4 regions of the Pseudomonas sivasensis genome follow, and region 3 is predicted to be linked to each of the others. Evidence: predicted binding sites of a transcription regulator. Region 3 holds the regulator's gene; each other region holds the start of a gene.

Region 1 (4,978 bases), 330 kb from region 3:
TGATAGCCTCCGGCAGCACTTTGCTCTTGAGCACTTCAAAGGGGTAGGTATCACGAAACCAAAGGGTTTCGTTGGTGGTCATGGCATCGACCACCATTTCTTTGAGACCACTGCGCGGCTGCCCCTGGATCCGTTGAACCAACTCGCCCAGGGACTTGATGCCCTGCTGCTCCATCAGTTTGTTAAGACGGCTGGATACCAGGTATTGCTTGTTTTCACCGAGCAATATGCCACAGGCTTTTTCCAGGAAGACCCGGAACTGTTCAAAATCCAAATTACCCGTAGACACTGATACCGCCTCTAAAATCGTAAGACCGCCAGGGCAACAAGCCCTTAGCTGTGATCTGCTGCCTTGATCCGGTCGACTACCCGGGATGCCAGGTCATCAGGACGGAATTTGGCCAGGAAGTCATCGGCACCGACCTTCTTGACCATCGCCTGATTGAATACGCCCGACAACGAAGTATGCAGGATGATATGCAATTTTTGCATGCGTGGATCGCTGCGTATCTCAGCCGTGAGGGTGTAGCCGTCCATTTCCGGCATCTCGATGTCGGAGATCATCATCAAGAATTCTTCTTCCGGTTTCTTGCCTTCATCCACCAGCTTGCGCAGGTAATCCAGCGCCTGGCGACCATCATTAAGCGCCACGACTTCCACGCCGACGGTTTGCAGGCAACGGGTCACCTGCTTGCGTGCCACCGAGGAGTCATCCACCGTGAGCACACGCAGCGAGACCGCCTTATGCGCCGTTTCGGCATCCACCACGCCCACGGAAATCGATTCCGAGGTCGGCGCAACTTCGGCGAGGATCTTCTCCACGTCGATGATTTCCACCAACTGGTTATCGACCCGCGTCACTGCCGTGAGGTAGTGGTCGCGGCCAGTGCCCTTGGGCGGCGGATGAATCTCTTCCCAGTTCATGTTGACGATGCGCTCCACCGAGCGAACCAGGAAACCCTGGGTCTTGGTGTTGTACTCGGTGATGATTACGAACGGGTTCTCGCGGTCCTGCAGGCCAGCCGAACCGGTGGCCAGGGCCAGGTCAAGAATCGGGATGGTCGCGCCACGGATGTTGGCTACGCCACACACCACAGGGCTGGACTTGGGCATGATCGTCAGCTTGGGACATTGCAGCACTTCCCGCACCTTGAACACATTGATGCCGTACAGCTGTTTGCCATCCAGGCGAAAAAGCAACAACTCCAGGCGATTCTGCCCTACCAGCTGTGTGCGCTGGTTTACTGAATCCATTACTCCTGCCATGCCCAGACTCCTACGCTAAAACCTTGAAGGTGCGACGCGCACCCAACACTAAACGGCACGAGCTTTGCTATTTATTGGCCATGGATATTAAAACGACAGTTTCCCGACGCCTTCGATTCCCACAGTACCGCAGATTGCTCTGCGCCTCGGTGGCATTGCTTGCTTCCTGCCTCGGCGCCACGGCCCGCGCAGATAACGTCACCTTGCCTGATCTACTTATCGGCGTCACTCAGGGCTTTCTTGAGTTCACTGTAGAAGATTATCTGGCGACCACCCAGACACCGGGCCGTTATGAAATCCAGGTCAACCAGTTGGACCCGCGCCTGCGCATGCCTATGTGCGACAAGGAATTGACAGCGACCCTGGAAAGCCCCGCTCAGCCTATCGGCCGCGTGACGGTGCGGGTGCGCTGCGATGGCGCCTCGCCCTGGACGGTGTTTGTGCCGGCACAGGTCAAGCTATTCCGCGATGTAGTGGTGGTGGCCCGACCGCTGAAACGCACCGGCATCATTGGTTTTGAAGACGTTGTGCTGCGTGAACGCGACATCAGCCTGATCAACCAGGGCTATCTCACATCAGTGGACCAGGCCATCGGGCAGAAATTGACCCGACCAGTGGTCACCGATCAGGTGATTACGCTGGTGCATCTGGAACAGGCCGAGGTCATTCGCAAGGGCGATCAGGTGGTGATTTCCGCGAGCAGCGGAGGATTGAATGTGAAAATGCCTGGCGAAGCACTGTCCAACGGCGGCATGAGCGAACAGATTCGAGTCAAGAACCTCAACTCCAACCGCGTGATCAAGGCGCGGGTGACAGCCCCAGGGCAAGTCGAGGTCGCTTTATAGATTACTGGTACAGGACGCTGGGTTTTCCTACACTGTGCACGAGAAGTCCCGTGCGGAGATTTATTGTCATTCGCGCCTAAAGTTTGTCCGGGTATGGCCGAAAACATGGCAAGCGTCCAAATACCCAGAGGTTTTTTTATCATGGTCATCGATTTCAGCCGTTTGAATAACGCCCCGACGACGTCAGGCACTACGCGCACCACCAGCACCAAGGACAGCGTAGAAGCCAAGGCCCCGGCGCTGCCCGTCAAGGCAGAACAGGCCAGCCAGAGCGGGGAATCCGTACACCTGAGCAATGAGGCTCAACAGTTGCAGAAGGTCACTGACTCGCTGCGCGATCAACCCGTGGTCAATAAAGCCCGTGTGGCCGAATTGAAACAGGCAATCGCCGATGGCAGCTATAAAGTCGACAGCAACCGTGTAGCCAGCAAGCTGCTTAATTTCGAAGCCGAGCGCTAGGCAAAGGCCTGCGCAGGGCTTTTGGACGCTTAAAACCCAAGGCCAGCCATGCATCACGACGAACATTTGCTGCAACTGATCATTGATGATCTAGCGCCGACGCAACAATTGCTGGAGCTGCTAAGAGAGGAATCACTGGCCCTTTACGGCCGGGATATGCCGTTGCTGGAAGAAATTCTGGCCCGCAAACAGTCGCTGATTGTCCTCTTGGAACAGCACGGCAAAAAACGCAGCCAGATCCTGATCAGCCTTGGCCTGCCGGCAGACCACGACGGCTTGGCGCAGCTGGCCAGCCACTCCTCGGTCGGCGATCAGCTCTTGAGCCAGAGCAAAGAACTCAACCAATTGCTCGCCCAGTGCCAGGAAGCCAACCTGCTTAACGGTCAGTCGATCCAGCTTCAGCAAGCCACGACCGCCAACCAGTTGCGCATACTCCACGGCGGAGAGCCGCCGGCACTGTATAACGCCCAGGGATCAACCTCGCGCCTGGTCAAGCCAAGCACCCGCAGCCAAGCCTGACGCCAGTTTACTGTGCGCCCTATCCAAGGCGCGCCACATGCTGGCAAAATGCCGGTTCTTGCGTGTAGTCGTATTTTGTCTGGAGATGGAAGAACCGTGTTCAACGCCCTTAATGCGGAAGATGCGCCGCAGCCACCCAAGGTGCTCACCACGCCTCTGGAAATCGCAGGCACCTTGCGGATGCTGCAAGACAGCCATGACCCGCTGATCATCACCTTCCATGAGCGCAGCCAGCGCTTCCAGAGCTATCTGGTGGACGTTAACCGTGACAGCAGCACGCTGGCGCTGGACGAAATGATCCCCCGTGATGGCGAACGCCACCTCGAAAACGGCGAACCCTTCCGTATCGAAGGCTTCCACGACGGCGTGCGCGTCGCCTGGGAAAGCACCGGCAACCTCAAAATCAGCGAAAAAGATGGCCACCGTATCTACACCGGCAGCCTGCCGGACGAGGTGGTCTACCATCAGCGCCGCAATGCATTTCGCGCCGCGCTGAAGCTGGCACAACTGGTGAACATCGAGCTCGGCGGCGAAAAACTCAAGGCGCCTGTCAACGGCAAATTGCTCGATATCTCCGCCACCGGCTGCAAACTGCGCTTTGAAGGCGACATCTCCGAACGCTTGCAACTGGGCCAGGTATACGACCGCTTTATCGCCGCCCTGCCGTTTGGCAGCATGACCACTTCGGTCGAGCTGCGTTACCTGCACTTCGAAGAGAAGATAAACACCACCTTTGCCGGCGTGCGCTTCCACAACATGAGTGGCCTGGTGCAGCGCCAAGTCGAACGTTTTGTGTATCAACTGCAGCGAGAAGCGCGGCGCTTCGACAAGGACGACGATTTTTAATCATTAAAGATTACGGCAAAAAAACGGGCAGATCCTTTGGGGATCTGCCCGTTTTTACTTTCAGGGGCGCGCCCTGCTCAAGTCATGCGGATGCTCTTCCGGCCCCAGAGGTTCCGGCGGCCCGACAAAGGCTGGCTCATCTACTGGCGCCTGGGGATCAGTTTCCGGCTCAGGCTCAGGACTAGGATCAGGGACATTCTGCATCTGCTCCTGCACCACTTGCTCATCGACCCGTGGATCAAGCGCGGCCACCAGCGGCGAACTCGACATGCTGTCGGGCATCGCCACGTGATGCAGCGGGGCATCCTCCACCTGATGCAAATTGGTCACCGCCTTCGGCCGGATGCGCCACACCAGGATCAACGCACACAGGCTGAAGAAGGCATACAGCATTTGGCTGCCGAACATCTTCATGATCACGCCTGCCAGCAACGGCCCGATACTCGCACCAACGCCATAAGTCACCAGCAGCATGGCGGTCAGCGATACTCGACGATCGCCTTCCACATGGTCATTGGAAAACGCCACCGCCAGCGGGTACAGACAGAACTGCACCAGCGAACACAGGAAGCCCGCGACAAACAGCACTTCCAGCGGCACCTGAGTCATGATCGCCAGCGGCAAGGCCGCTACCGCCAGGCACAAGGCAAAACAACGAATCAACAGCGCCCTATCATAACGATCCGACAACCAGCCCAGAGGCCACTGCACCAGCAGCCCGGCAAAAATGCAGCTACCCATGAACAGGCCGACTTGCTCCGTCGTGAGCCCCTGCTGGGACGCATAAAGCGGCGCCAAACCGTAAAACGAACCGACAATCAGCCCCGCACCCAGCACTGTACTTAGCGACTGGGGCACGCGCTTGATAAAGAAACGCGGCTCCATCGGCGCGGGGTGTAAGGCCGCCGGGTGAATACGTCGAGTCATGGCCACCGGCACCAGGCACAGGGCAAAGCACAGCGCCACCAGCATCAGCAACTCAAGGCCAAGCTGGGGATGCATGACCAGGATCAATTGACCCAGCACCAGCCCAAGGTAGGACG
Region 2 (4,978 bases), 1.3 Mb from region 3:
GCTCCATGCCAAACACCCCTCCTTTACTGCCACGTCGGGCATCGCTGTGCGTACGGTGGTGGTGCTAGCGTTCGATGACTTGCTGCTGCTCAACGCCGCTGGACCGCTGGAGGTGTTTGCCGCGATTCCACGCCTGCTGGGCGGCGCGTTTGCCACACAGGCGCCGTATCGGTTGCTGCTTGCCTCACCGTTTGGAGGCCAGGTCAGCTCGGTGTCGGGGATCAGCGCCAGCACCCAGTCACTGGAACAAATTGATCAACAAGCGCCCGACATTGATACGCTGATCGTCGCGGGCGGCCCCGGCATGGACGCCCTGGAAGCCAACGAGCATGCCTGCGCCTGGCTGCGCGGCCGCGCCCCGGCGATCCGTCGCCTCTGTTCAATCGGCACCGGCGCCTTCGCATTGGCCGCCGCCGGTTTGCTCGATGGGCGCAACGTAGTGACCCACTGGAAGTTCGCCGAAGCATTGCAGGCGCGTTACCCCAAGGTCATCTGCCAGACCGACGCGTTGTACCTGCATGACCGCAACCTGTGGACGTGCGGCGGCGCCACCGCAGGCATCGACTTGGCGTTGGGACTGGTCGAGCAGGATCTGGGGGCCGACGCGGCGCTGTCATTGGCGCGCTATTTCACCGTGTTCCTGTGGCGCTCGGCCGAGCAACCGCAGTTGAGCGCTTCGCTCAAAGCCCAGTCCACCGCTCTGCGCACTGATCCCGATGTACGCCTGGCGCGCTTGCATGCGTGGATTGCGGGCAACTTGAACGGTGATCTACGCGTGGAGCGCTTGGCCGAGCAATTCGGCATGAGCCCGCGTCACTTTGCGCGAGCCTATGTCGCCGCCACGGGCGATACGCCCGCACAGGCGGTGGAGAGTTTGCGCTTGGAAGCCGCCTGCCGGGTGTTGGCCACCACGAGTGAACCCATCAAGCGGATCGCGCAAACGGTTGGTTTCGGCCGTGAAGAGCGCATGCGGCGTGCCTTCCAAAAACAACTGGGCACCAGCCCGCTGGGTTATCGCAACCAAATGAAGGCAGCAACCCGCCAGGCACCGTTTCCGATGGGGATCGCGCTGCAGGGTTTGGCGCATTGAGTTCAGCTAAGCCCAGCGCTCAAGGACGCCCCCACAAAAAAATCCGCCGTAAAACGTGAGCGCTGGCTTGCCCGCGATAGCGGCCGTTCGGTGTACCTATCCACTATCTAGGTAACGGCGGCTCACTTTTGGAAAAGAGCCCCCAAAAGCAAGCCTGATACCAAGATCAACAGCAAGCCAGCGATTAGCCAACCCAACCTATGGCAGTCTTGGGAATCACCTCCGACTCATCCAGCTTCGACGCAAACATACTCACCGCCTGCACCGCATCGCTGGTGCTGGTGCGAATCTGCAAGATCACCGAACCCGCCTGGTCCGCCAACTGGACGCCGCGTTGTGCGCCTTCCTGGGTGGCGTTCATGCTGGTCACCGCGTCGCGGGTTTCCGAGAGGATCATGCCGATCATCTCGGCGATTTCCGCTGTGGAGCGACTGGTACGCCCGGCCAGTTGCCTGACCTCATCGGCCACCACCGCAAAGCCACGGCCTTGGTCGCCGGCCCTTGCGGCCTCGATGGCGGCGTTGAGCGCCAGCAGGTTGGTCTGGTCGGCGATGCCGCGAATGGTGTTGACGATGGCGGTAATTTGCTCGGAACGATCGCCCAACTGCCCGACCAGGCGCGCGGATGAGCCGATGTTTTCGGCAATCCGGCGCATCTCCGTGGCGGTTTCCTGGATAACCTGGGTGCCGTGCTCGGCAAACCGTTCGGTCTCGGACGAGATGTGGTAAGCACGGGAGGCGCCACGGGAGTCTTCTTCGAACTTCTCTACACGTTCGGTGATGTCGCTGGCGAACTTGACGATCTTGATCAGCTTGCCGTCGCCGTCGTAGACCGGGTTGTAACTCGCTTCGAGCCACACGACCCGGCCATGTTTACCAAGGCGTTTGAATTGCCCGGTGAAGAATTCGCCATTGTTCAAGCGCCGCCAAAAGTCCGCGTACTCATGGCTGTTGATCAGGGCCGGTTCGCAAAACAGGCGGTGGTGTTTGCCTTTAAGCTCGGCCAACGAATACCCCATGACGTTCTGGAAGTTGTCGTTGGCGTCCAGTACCTGCCCGTTCAAATCGAATTCGATAACGGCCATTGCCCGGTCCAACGCCGTCAGTTTGCTGCGCGTAGCGGCTTCCTGTTCAACCTTGGCAGTGACGTCCAACGCGTACTTGACCACTTTCAACACCTGGCCACGCTCATCCAGCACCGGGTTGTAGCTGGCCTCAAGCCAGATAGTCCTGCCTTGGGAGTCCACCCGCTTAAACGTACCTGACACGAACTTTCCGGCCTTGAGGTCAGCCCAGAACTGGCCATAGGCCGAGCTGCTGGTCAGCGCTGGCAAGCAGAAATCACGATGGGATTTGCCGAGCAGTTGCTCACGGCTGTAACCCAGCGTCCTCAGGAAGTTGTCGTTAGCACTCAACACCTTGCCATTGAGGTCAAATTCGACCACGGCCATGGAGCGTTCGAGTGCAGTAAACAGTCCTTTGTATTCGGTGACTTCGGCCGTCCTGGCCGCCAGTTCTGTTTTAACTGCTTTATTGAACATGACGTACCCTCAACCGTGCGAAGAAGCTGTCTGTAACTGGCTATCGGCGGCTGAATACGCGACTTTACGCGGTTTTAATGTTTATTTTCTGGCGTCAAAAAGCCGCGCATTGCGGTTTGCCCGCGCGGCTGTTTTCGGGGACCATGGGCGCCTTTGCAACCTGCCAACGAGAGGCGCCCATGGCCAACCACGACCTGTCCTACACCCCCGATCCTGATGCTGACTCCATCTCATCCGACGTAATTGGCTTCAACGGTATCCTGGTCTCCACCCAGATCCCGACCCGCGCCGACGGCAGCCTGGAGCTGGGCGATATCTCCCTGCAATGCGAATGCACCCTGCAAGCGCTGAAAGTCGCGCTGGAAAAGGCCGGCAGCTCCATGGATCGGGTAATGCACCTGACCATTTATCTGACGGATATGGCCGATCGTGCGGCCTTTAATGAAGTCTACAAACGCTTCTTTGCCAAGCCCTGGCCCGTGCGTGCGGCGGTTGGCGTTGCTGCATTGGCGGTAGAAGGCATGCGCGTGGAAGTGACCGCGATGGCCGCCCAGGCCTGAGTTGATGCCGGTCAGGCATTTCACAGCTACAATGCGCGCCTCAACCGTGACAAGCCTGACTAAAAAAACTATGTCCATGCCCAAGCATCACCTGGAATTGCTCAGCCCTGCCCGCGATGTCGCCATCGCGCGGGAGGCGATCCTGCATGGCGCCGACGCCATCTACATCGGCGGCCCAAGTTTCGGCGCCCGTCATAACGCGTGTAATGACGTGAGCGATATCGCTCAGTTGGTAGAGTTCGCCCACCGTTACCATGCGCGTGTCTTCACCACGATCAACACGATCTTGCATGACAACGAACTGGAACCCGCGCGCAAGCTGATCCATCAGCTCTACGACGCCGGTGTTGACGCGTTGATCGTGCAAGACCTGGGTGTGATGGAGCTGGATATTCCGCCCATCGAGCTGCACGCCAGCACCCAAACCGATATCCGCACCCTGGCCCGCGCGAAGTTTCTCGACCAGGCCGGTTTCTCGCAGTTGGTCTTGGCCCGTGAGCTGAACCTGCAAGAAATCCGCGCCATCGCCGACGAGACTGATGCCGCCATCGAGTTCTTTATCCATGGCGCCCTGTGCGTGGCGTTCTCCGGGCAGTGCAACATCTCCCACGCGCAAAATGGCCGCAGCGCCAACCGTGGCGATTGCTCCCAGGCTTGCCGCCTGCCGTACACCTTGAAAGACGATCAGGGCCGCGTCGTGGCCTTTGAAAAGCACCTGCTGTCGATGAAAGACAACAACCAGAGCGCCAACATCCGCGCCCTCGTCGAAGCCGGTGTGCGTTCGTTCAAGATCGAAGGCCGCTACAAGGACATGGGCTATGTGAAGAACATCACCGCCTATTACCGCCAGCGCCTCGACGACGTGCTTGAAGACCGCACAGACCTGGCCCGCGCTTCCAGCGGCCGCACCGTGCACTTTTTCCTGCCTGACCCGGAAAAAACCTTCCACCGTGGCAGCACCGACTATTTCGTCAGCGACCGCAAGATCGACATCGGCGCCTTCGACACGCCGACCTTCACCGGCCTGCCGGTCGGTACGGTGGAAAAAGCCGGCAAGCGCGATCTGCAAGTGGTCACCCATGAGCCGTTGTCCAACGGTGACGGGCTGAACGTGCTGGTCAAACGCGAAGTGGTGGGTTTTCGCGCCAACATCGCCGAACCCAAGGGCGAGTTCGAGGAAGACGGCCAGAAGCGCTATCGCTACCGCGTCGAGCCGAACGAAATGCCGGCCGGTCTGCACCAGTTGCGCCCGCACCATCCGCTGAACCGCAACCTGGACCATAACTGGCAACAAGCGCTGCTCAAGACCTCGGCGGAGCGCCGTATCGGCCTGTCGTGGGTCGCGCGCCTGCGTGAAGACCAGCTGGAAATCACAGCTACCAGTGAAGAAGGCATCAGCGCCAGCGTCACCCTGCCCGGCCCGTTCGGCGCGGCCAACAAGCCGGAGCAGGCGCTGGATACCCTGCGCGACCTGCTTGGCCAACTCGGGACTACCGAGTATCACGCGACGAATATCGAGCTGGACGCGCCACAGGCGTTCTTCGTCCCCAACTCGCAGCTCAAGGCATTGCGCCGCGAAGTGATCGAAACGCTGACTGCGGCCCGTGTCGCGGCTCACCCCCGTGGTGGACGCAAGGCCGAGACCACGCCGCCGCCGGTTTACCCGGAAGCGCACCTGTCGTTCCTGGCTAACGTCTACAACCAAAAGGCCCGCGACTTCTATCATCGTCACGGCGTCCAGATGATCGACGCTGCCTTTGAAGCCCATGAAGAAACCGGCGAAGTACC
Region 3 (4,978 bases):
GGCAGGGCGTCGACCGCAAACGTGCCTTTGCCGTGCAACTGGTCAAGCAAGGCTTCGAATTCGTCATCGGTGATGTCGGTGCTGGCCGGGGCCGCAGGCGCTTCGGCAGCCGCGACAGGCGCCACCGCATCGGCGGCGAACTGGCCTTTGCCGTGCAACTGGTCGAGCAGGGATTCGAACTCGGCGTCGGTGATGTCTTCACTGGTCGGTGCCGCTGCCGGGGCAACGGCGGCCGGTGCTTCAGCTTCGGCCTTGACGGCACTGAGGGAGTTGAGCAGTTGTTCGAACTCGTTGTCCGTCACATCCGCTTCAGGCTCCGCCACCGGCTCAGGCGCGGCCTCAACCACCGGCGCTGCCGTGGTGTCGGCTGGCTCTGCATAGCGCGCCAGGGCGGCCAGCAGTTCCGGGGTGGCCGCCGTGATCGGGGCACGTTCGCGAACTTCGCTGAACATGCCGTTGACCGCATCCAGTGCTTCGAGAATCACGTCCATCAATTCCGAATCAACGTGACGCTCACCCTTGCGCAGGATGTCGAAAACGTTCTCGGCGATGTGGCAGCACTCCACCAGCTCATGGAGCTGGAGGAAGCCGGCGCCCCCTTTTACAGTATGAAAACCGCGAAAAATTGCATTGAGCAGGTTCGCATCATCCGGTCGGCTTTCCAGCTCGACCAGTTGTTCGGACAGTTGCTCTAAAATTTCGCCGGCCTCTACAAGGAAATCCTGAAGGATCTCTTCATCGGCGCCGAAGCTCATGTGGGTGCTCCTTAGAAGCCTAAACTGGATAACAGGTCATCTACGTCATCCTGACCTGACACAACGTCTTCACGTTTATCGGCATGAATCTGCGGACCTTCACCCTTGGCGAGATGTTTTTGTGGATCTTTTTCAGAGAGGATCGCTTCGCGGTCATGTTCGATGCCGGCAAAACGGTCTACCTGGCCAGCCATGAGCACCAATTTGAGCAAATTGCTTTCCACTTCGGTAACCAACTGGGTTACACGTTTGATCACCTGACCGGTGAGGTCCTGGTAATCCTGGGCCAGCAGAATGTCATTGAGGTTGCTGGAAACCGTGCGGTTTTCCTGTTCGCTGCGCGACAGAAAACCGTCGACCCGACGGGCCAATTCACGAAACTCTTCGGCCCCGACTTCGCGACGCATGAAGCGGCCCCAGTCAACGCTGAGGGCCTGGGCTTCATTGGCCATGCCGTTGACCAGAGGCGTGGCATTTTCCACCAGGTCCATGGTGCGGTTAGCCGCGGCTTCGGTCAGCCTGACCACATAGGACAGGCGTTCGGTGGCATCAGTGATCTGCGAGATTTCTTCGGCCTGGGGCATGTGCGGGTCAATCTGAAAATTGACGATCGCACTGTGCAGCTCGCGTGTGAGCTTGCCCACTTCCTGGTACAGGCCGCGGTCACGGGTCTGGTTGAGCTCATGGATCAACTGCACCGCGTCGCCGAAGTGGCCTTTTTCAAGGCTGTCGACCAACTGGTGAGCATGCTTTTTCAGGGTCGACTCAAAGTCTCCCTGTGACGTTTCTTTATGCTCCATAGCTCCCCCGCGATGGCATTAGCCGTGGATGCGTTCAAAGATCTTTTCGATCTTCTCTTTCAAGGCCTGTGCAGTGAATGGCTTGACTACGTAACCGTTGACCCCGGCCTGGGCGGCTTCGATGATCTGTTCACGCTTGGCTTCGGCGGTCACCATCAACACGGGAAGGCTGCGCAGTTTTTCGTCGGCACGCACGTGGCGCAACAAGTCGATACCGGTCATGCCCGGCATGTTCCAGTCTGTTACCAGAAAGTCGATGCTCCCGCTGTTGAGGATCGGAATCGCCGTAAGGCCGTCATCCGCCTCGACCGTGTTTGTGAACCCAAGGTCACGCAACAGGTTTTTTATGATCCGCCGCATCGTTGAGAAGTCATCAACGATGAGGATTTTCATGTTCTTGTCCAATTCGACCTCCAAGCAGTCTTAAACGCGCCCAGCACCTGGACGCGCCATTTCAATCAACAGGCATTACACAAAAAGGACTGCCGGGGGCACCACGGATCGAACCCACGAAGGCCTATCACCTTCGCGGTATCGCTTTGCAATGCTCCCCACACTGCCTGTCAGCGCGCTCGCCACTCTCCCAAACGCCCCCGCAAGCGGGCTGCGCATTGGCTGTGCAACTGGCTGACACGCGATTCGCTGACCCCCAGGACCTCACCGATTTCCTTGAGGTTCAGCTCTTCGTCGTAATACAGCGCCAACACTAACCGCTCGCGCTCGGGCAAGTTGGCAATGGCGTCCGCCAATGCACCCTGGAAGCGTTCATCTTCCAGGTCGCGTGACGGTTCCATATGCGCGCTCGCGCCGTCCTCGTGCAGCCCTTCGTGTTCGCCGTCCTGCAACAGGTCGTCGAAACTGAACAGGCGGCTGCCCAAGGTATCGTTCAAAATCCCGTAATAATCGTCGAGACTCAATTGGAGTTCGGCCGCAACTTCATGATCTTTAGCGTCGCGACCGGTTTTTGCTTCAATTGCACGAATTGCGTCGCTGACCATGCGCGTATTTCGGTGCACCGAACGCGGCGCCCAATCACCTTTACGCACCTCATCAAGCATCGCGCCACGGATACGGATACCCGCATACGTCTCGAAACTCGCGCCTTTGCTGGCATCGTATTTGGTCGACACTTCGAGCAAGCCGATCATGCCGGCCTGGATCAGGTCCTCGACCTGCACGCTGGCGGGCAGGCGAGCCAGCAAGTGATAGGCGATACGCTTGACCAGCGGCGCATAGCGCTCAATCAACTCACCCTGACTGTCACGGGCAGATTTCTTGTAGGCGTTGTAGCCATTCGCTGTCATAGCACCGGTCCTGCGCTCGTCTGATGTACCAATCGCTCGACGAAAAACTCCAGATGCCCACGAGGGTTGGCGGGCAACGGCCAGGTATCGACCTTCTGGGCAATAGCCTTGAACGCCAATGCGCATTTGGAACGAGGGAACGCTTCGTAGACTGCACGCTGCTTTTGCACAGCCTTGCGCACGCACTCGTCGTAGGGAACTGCACCGACGTATTGTAAGGCGACATCGAGGAAGCGATCCGTGACCTTGGTCAACTTGGCGAACAGATTGCGCCCTTCCTGCGGACTCTGGGCCATGTTGGCCAGGACGCGGAAGCGGTTCATGCCGTAGTCACGGTTAAGCAGTTTGATCAGGGCGTAGGCGTCGGTGATCGAGGTGGGTTCATCGCAGACCACCAGCAGGACTTCCTGCGCGGCGCGCACAAAGCTGACCACGGACTCGCCGATCCCGGCGGCGGTGTCGATCACCAGCACGTCGAGGTTGTCGCCGATATCACTGAATGCCTGGATCAGGCCGGCATGCTGCGCCGGGCTCAGGTGCACCATGCTCTGGGTACCGGAGGCAGCCGGCACGATGCGGATCCCGCCAGGGCCCTGGAGCAGCACGTCGCGCAGCTCACAGCGCCCCTCGATCACATCGGCAAGGGTGTGTTTGGGCGTCAGTCCCAGCAGAACGTCGACGTTCGCCAGCCCCAGGTCAGCATCCAGCAGCATGACGCGACGGCCAAGCTCTGCCAGGGCCAGGGACAAATTCACTGACACGTTAGTCTTTCCGACGCCACCTTTGCCGCCGGTCACCGCGATCACCTGTACGGGATGCATGCTGCCCATTTTATTTCTTTACCTTGTCTTGCTTAGACGCAGGCTACATGGCTTGGCCGCGTGAATCGCTTGCAGACCATCAATGTAGGTACATTTCACGGTGTTCATCCTGACTTCAACCGACCCGTTTTGCCGGGTTGTGGTAGAGGTCGGCGAACATATCGGCCATCGCTTCCTCGCTAGGCTCTTCTTGCATTTGCACGCTGACGGCACGGCTGACCAACTGATGACGGCGCGGCAGATGAAGATCATCCGGGATCCGCGGCCCGTCGGTCAGGTAGGCAACCGGTAATTCATGACTGATAGCCAGGCTCAACACTTCACCCAGGCTGGCGGTCTCATCCAGTTTCGTGAGGATGCAACCGGCCAGGCCACAGCGTTTGTAGCTATGGTACGCAGCGGTAAGAACCTGTTTTTGGCTGGTGGTTGCAAGCACCAGGTAATTTTTCGACTTGATGCCACGCCCGGCCAGGGTTTCCAGTTGCATGCGCAACGCCGGGTCGCTGGCTTGCAAGCCGGCGGTGTCGATCAGCACCACGCGCTTGCGCAGCAGCGGATCGAGGGCGTTGGCCAGGGACTGGCCCGGGTCGACGTGGGTCACCGGTACATTGAGGATGCGGCCCAACGTCTTGAGCTGCTCCTGGGCGCCGATCCGGTAGCTGTCCATGCTCACCAGCGCGATATTATTCGCGCCGTACTTGAGCACATAACGCGCTGCCAGCTTGGCGAGGGTGGTGGTCTTGCCCATGCCGGCAGGGCCGACCATGGCGATCACACCGCCCTCTTCCAGGGGTTCGATTTCCGGGGTAGCGATCATCCGCGCCAGGTGGGCCAGCAACATGCGCCAGGCCTGGCGTGGTTCTTCGATTTCGGTGGTCAGGGCCAGCAGGTCGCGGGACAACGGGCCGGACAAGCCAATGCGTTGCAGGCGACGCCACAGGTTGGCCTGTTGCGGTTTGCTGCCTTGCAGCTGCGTCCAGGCCAGCGAGCCGAGCTGCACTTCCAGCAGTTCGCGCAGGCCGTTGAGCTCAAAGCGCATCGAGTCGAACACACGCTGGTCAACTGCGGCGGCCGGGGCTGGCGCGGCAGGACGCGGCGGCTCGACGAAGGTCGGCTCAACCAGTGGTTCGGCAGCGGTCAGCGGCAGCCCGGCGAACAACTGGCGATTGGTGGTGGTATCGCTGTCGCCACGCATGCTCAGCTCAGCCTGGGCCGAGACGATGCGCGAAGCGGTCTTGCGCAGCTCGTCTTCGAGCTCCATGTTCGGTACACGCGGCGCCAGCGCCGAGGGGGTGTAA
Region 4 (4,978 bases), 700 kb from region 3:
ATCGACATGCCCATCGGCATCATCATCGGCATATTCATGCTCGCCATCATGGCCATGGCGTCGGCCGACAGGCACATCATCGACATATTGGCGCACTGCATCATCATCGGCATGCCACAGTTCATCATCATCGCCATCATCTCGGCGTTGGTCTTGAACTGAGCCATGTCCATGCCGGCGGCAGGCTTCATGGTGCACATCATCGCGTCACCGGCCATTTCGCACTTCATGGTGGCCATCATCATCGGCATGCCCATCATCGGCATCATTGGCATGGCGGTGTTCATCGGCATCTGCATTGCGTTCATCATGTTCGAAACTCCGTAATCGACAGGAAATGGCTAAGTTCTGGCGCCGATTCTAGTGATGCCGGAGCGCTGCACAAGACGACGGCAGAGCAGCGGGAATGGGTGTTGCGCAGCCCGCTTAGTCAACCGCAACAGCGAAACGTAATGTGATGACCGGGATTGCGCTGTGATAACAACGGTTTTGTAAATCAAAACAGCGTAATCGATGTGATGGATATTCGAACCAGGAATACCCACCAACCTTAAGGAAATAAACGATCTAACGCTGGCTCAGAAACATCAGCATCAGGTCCGGCTGTACTGCAATTCCAGCGTGGTGCTGATCAGGCGAGTGAAGATGGTGAGTATCTCGATCATTTGCGGGTTTTCCAGTTTTTTGGGGAGTACGTCCAAAGCGCATAGGGTGCCGAAGACGCTGCCATCGGAGAAGACAATCGGCAGTGAGATATAGCTTTCGAAGCCATGCTCCCTGGGCAATGGGTTTTGCCAGAAAACCGGATCCTTGCTGGCGTGTTCGATGATGATGGGGGTGGGATTAGCACGCAGACCGTTGCACAGCGTGGCTTCAAGCTGCAATTCATAGCCGACCTCCACGCCGAAATGCAGCTCGTCGTACACCGCACATGCCACCCAATGGGTATCGGTCATTTTCGAGATCGCCGAGAAGCGCATATCCGTCAGGCGTGTAGTCAGCCGCAGAATATTGGACGCCGTTTCTATCTCGGCGATGACCGCCAGTTCTTCAGAGGTTAAAGGTTTGATAGCGCTCTCCTGATTCTCAAATAAAACCAAGCAGCCCTATACCTGGGCTATTGCAGCTCATTCGCAAAACGCCCCACCGCGTTCACCACCTGCTTGGCGCCACCCTGGATCTCGGTGATGACGGCGCCAGCCTGGTTGGCCAGTGTCAGGCCTTGCTCAGCTTGCTCGCGACTGCTGAACATTTCTGTGATGGCTTCGTCGGCGAGGCGCTGGTTCTGCTGGACCACGCTGACGATCTCTTCGGTTGCAGTGCTGGTACGGCTGGCCAATTGCCTTACCTCATCAGCTACGACCGCAAATCCACGGCCCTGTTCACCCGCTCGGGCGGCCTCAATTGCGGCATTGAGCGCGAGCAGATTGGTTTGCGCGGCGATGCCCCCGATGGTCTGCACAATCGCGCTGATCAGCAACGATTGTTTGCCCAACGCCTCAATGCTCCCGGTGGCGGATTGCATTTGCAGAGCAATGTTTTGCATGGTCTGTACAGTGTTCTGCACCACCGCGGCGCCACGTTCGGCCGTGACATCGGTTTGCAGCGACACCTCGTAGGCCACGCCGGCGGCGGCCTTGACCTCGGACTCGCGCAAGACCTGGTCGGTGACCACGCTGGCAAACTTGACCACTTTGCACAGCTTGCCTTCCGCATCGTGCACCGGGTTGTAGGTAGCTTCGAGCCACACCTCGTTGCCACGGCTGTCCACGCGTTTGAAGCGGCTGGCGACAAATTCGCCGCGATTGAGGGTTTGCCAGAACGCGGCGTAACCGCTCGAAGCGGCCTCCTGCGTGGTGCAGAACATACTGTGTTTTTTGCCGACGATCTGATCGAGCGTGTAGCCCATGGCGTCGAGGAACTGGGTATTGGCGGTGACCACCGTTCCGTCCAGTCGGAACTGGATGACGGCCGTCGAACGTATCAACGCGTTGATAAACGCTTCGTTTTCTTTGGCTTGCTCAATGGCGCGACTGACTTCGGTGCCGTAGCCCTGGATCTGCGACAGCCGGCCGTCACGCCCTCTGATCGGGCACCATGTCAGGTTGATCCACGCCAGGCTGGCGTCACTGCGCAGGAAGCGGTAATCGTCACTCACCGGCTCTGAACGGGCGATTGCTGCGTTGAAGTCACGAAAACAGGGTAAATCCATGACGTAAGGCGGAACAATTTCACTCAGGAGTCGACCCTGCAACTGTTCGCGGGAGTAGCCCAAAGCCCGGGCAAAATCCTCGTTGACGGCCGTAAGCCGCAAGTCAGCATCCAGGCATATGGAGAGCATGCCACGGTCATACTGCGCAACAAGCTGTCGTAACTGGAAAAGCTCGTCGTCCCGGTCCTGCAGATCCTTCTTCAAACGGCGATTAAACATGGCGGCGTCCCTGGGGTAGTCATCACTGCATCGGCCATGCGGCCTACGGCTTAAGCATAGGCCGACGAATAGTCACTTGCCCCTCAGTTGTTCCGCTCAACGAAGATGGATTAATCGCCGGGCTTATCCAGTGCCTGCATCAGATCGTCTGCCTCGGATCCCACCGCAAACCTGAACCCGTACATCTCATCAGCCGCCAGTATTTCCCGAAGGGCCTCGATCAACTGCGCTTCGGTGGGTGAGTCACGCAGCAGTTTGTGCGCAGGCAATAACAACTCGGCGGAAACTCCCTCGATACTCGCGGCGTTGATCACCGCAAAGAGGATAAAGCGCAGGCGTATCTCGCGGTCCGTCGGCCACACCGTTTTTCGCTTCCCCAAGGTAGGGCCTCACTTTTTCGGAAAAGTCCGAGGCTATTGCCGACGTCGGGGTGTTTCAAGCACGGGGGTGCAAGATAGGCTGTTTCCTACAGCCAAAAGAGAAAGACCTTACCTGCACGAGGATTAGGGTAGTGCATATCGGGCTGACGCTACCGCGTTGCCTGCCGGCAGCTCACTGTACTGGCAGGAAATTCATCAGCAATAAGCTTTGCGCATAGTTGAGACCTATACGCCGGTATCGTTCATCAAGCATCTGTGTCAGCAGATCGAGGCGCGCCACGATCTTGCCAAACTCCACCGCAAAACTAAGGTTGCTGCCCTCCTCCGATATCTCATTGGAAAACAACAGCAACACGCCATTCGCATCCTGGCGCTTGCTGAGCAGCCATGTGGCCTTCTCGATATTGCGCGCGGCATTGCTGACAAACTGTGGATTGATCGAGTCGGTTATGTAGAACTCGGTGCGCCCACCATGGGCTGTCACCAGCATGCTGCCGATCGCATAGATAAACGCACCGACTCGATCGCCCTGAAACTCTGGGCTCAAGGAGTAGCTCAAGGCGACCAGATCGCGACGCTCGCCCAGGGCGGGCAGCGGTCGTCGCTGCTCAATCGCCTGGCGAATCTCTCGCTCGGCACTCACCGCATCCGGGTAACCCGACTGTCGCCACTGGCTGGGATTGCGCAGATAGAGCTTGCTCATCAGTAAATACAAACTTTGCAGGTTGTCACGCATGCCCAGGGTCGCCATACGATCGACACTGGTTTGAAAGAACTCATCGGGCTTTCCATTGCTGAACTGCTTGGCAATGTCCTGCCCCTGTTGCTGGGTGCAACCAGTGGCGCCGAGTACAAACATCGCAACCAACAGCAGTGGCCGGCGTAGGCGACGAATGATTGAAAGAGGAAACGTACGATCCATCGGCACCCGATCTTGTTCTACTGCCCTCGCGGGGAATCGGCGGGGCTGGGACAAGGATAGAGCCGAGAAATCAAAAAAAGTGCGACCGATATCGGCAGATTGTGTTCGAAGTGTGTGCCAGAGCGCTTCGTGACGAATTCGTCGCAGGGTCTATACTTCTGGAAGCAGTTGAATGTGTTGTTGGCGAGCCAGGGTTGCATTTCCATTTTCGAGCGTTCTGGCGCATATATGTACATTGCCTACGGCACTACCACCAGCAACTGCCTACGAGGTGACGGCGATGAAGCATCCAATTCGAGCACAGATGTTTGCCCAGATGATTTGCCTGCTTTCGGTGGCTCAGCTTTTCTGCTGATTGAGATGAGAAACTGCCTTTAACAGTGGCTGCGGGTGTGGCAGTGAGAGGTATTGCCCACCTGACTCCAAAATCCCAAAACCAAAAAAGCCCCGCATTGCGGGGCTTTCGTATGAATCTTGGCGGAAAACCAGGGGTTCGAGCGCTTCTTGGACAGCCCATAGCCTCTCTAGGCCAAGAAGTGCCCATGCTGGATCTACTTATGCTTGCCAGCGCATTCGGCAACCGCGAAGAAAATATACTTCATCGGCGCTCAACCATTCGAGTCCCGTGAGTCACGTACTTCACCAGAGACGGAAGTCTTTTTCAGCGCTTCCTCTACTGGCAAAAGACCGCCCCTAACGTGGAGTCATTATTTGGCTTGGCGAAGCACAAGCTCCGACAGACGAGTTTTAACTCGGAAGCAGAACTCGCGAATTTGAAATTGATAAGCGGGCATAACCATGTAGTTTAAATCGGGACCTAACGAGTCTTTAATTTCCATGTATTTAGCAGTTTTGGCAGCAATGGCTTGGTATTCAGCTTCATATTTGGCGTAAGACGCTTTGTTGTAAACCTTTAAAACATCCAGCTCTTTACGGCATTGCTCAGCGCGATTTTGATTTAGGTCTGTTTCTGATTCTGACTGAGCGGCTTCAGCAGAGGCATGGACTGGGGATTCAGCACTGGCGTTCGCAGCAGGTGCAGCTTCATAACGCACAGTCCAATTTTCTGGTGTCGAATGGGCGACTTCAGGTGGTGCTTCATGGACCACGGCAGGGGGTGGAGTCACGTTAGGTTTTTCTGGAGTTTTCGTAGCGCATCCCGAGAGGGCAAGTCCTACCACTACAACGATGCCACACATTTTATCCATCGGTTTCACCAAGAAGTAATTACGGTTGGCTGAGTCG

The links. Region 3 encodes FliA, which starts transcription of late flagellar genes. Its sites were predicted from a motif close to CTAAAGTTTNNNNNNNNNNNGCCGNTAA; they were not measured.
Region 1: flgM (flagellar biosynthesis anti-sigma factor FlgM) is a predicted target of FliA. The motif match lies at 2,188-2,215, and genes of this name have one in related genera.
Region 2: LRO94_RS27935 (methyl-accepting chemotaxis protein) is a predicted target of FliA. The motif match lies at 2,671-2,698, and genes of this name have one in related genera.
Region 4: LRO94_RS17015 (methyl-accepting chemotaxis protein) is a predicted target of FliA. The motif match lies at 2,459-2,486, and genes of this name have one in related genera.

What each region holds. Positions count from the first base shown of each region.
Region 1 is NZ_CP090029.1:4,832,406-4,837,383, forward strand. Features, by position in the region: gene cheR (protein-glutamate O-methyltransferase CheR) at 1-289, opposite strand, end outside; gene LRO94_RS21810 (chemotaxis protein CheV) at 334-1,266, opposite strand; gene flgA (flagellar basal body P-ring formation chaperone FlgA) at 1,347-2,111, shown strand; gene flgM (flagellar biosynthesis anti-sigma factor FlgM) at 2,253-2,570, shown strand; gene LRO94_RS21825 (flagella synthesis protein FlgN) at 2,619-3,089, shown strand; gene LRO94_RS21830 (flagellar brake protein) at 3,186-3,935, shown strand; gene LRO94_RS21835 (MFS transporter) at 3,996-4,978, opposite strand, start outside.
Region 2 is NZ_CP090029.1:3,247,705-3,252,682, reverse strand. Features, by position in the region: gene LRO94_RS14590 (GlxA family transcriptional regulator) at 1-1,090, shown strand, start outside; gene LRO94_RS27935 (methyl-accepting chemotaxis protein) at 1,275-2,630, opposite strand; gene LRO94_RS14575 (RidA family protein) at 2,810-3,190, shown strand; gene LRO94_RS14570 (peptidase U32 family protein) at 3,261-4,978, shown strand, end outside.
Region 3 is NZ_CP090029.1:4,501,124-4,506,101, forward strand. Features, by position in the region: gene LRO94_RS20245 (chemotaxis protein CheA) at 1-755, opposite strand, end outside; gene LRO94_RS20250 (protein phosphatase CheZ) at 767-1,555, opposite strand; gene LRO94_RS20255 (chemotaxis response regulator CheY) at 1,574-1,948, opposite strand; gene fliA (RNA polymerase sigma factor FliA) at 2,119-2,859, opposite strand; gene fleN (flagellar synthesis regulator FleN) at 2,856-3,689, opposite strand; gene flhF (flagellar biosynthesis protein FlhF) at 3,796-4,978, opposite strand, start outside.
Region 4 is NZ_CP090029.1:3,804,986-3,809,963, forward strand. Features, by position in the region: gene LRO94_RS17005 (hypothetical protein) at 1-311, opposite strand, end outside; gene LRO94_RS17010 (GAF domain-containing protein) at 594-1,100, opposite strand; gene LRO94_RS17015 (methyl-accepting chemotaxis protein) at 1,118-2,431, opposite strand; gene LRO94_RS17020 (hypothetical protein) at 2,542-2,811, opposite strand; gene LRO94_RS17025 (hypothetical protein) at 2,984-3,733, opposite strand; gene LRO94_RS17030 (hypothetical protein) at 4,441-4,978, opposite strand, start outside.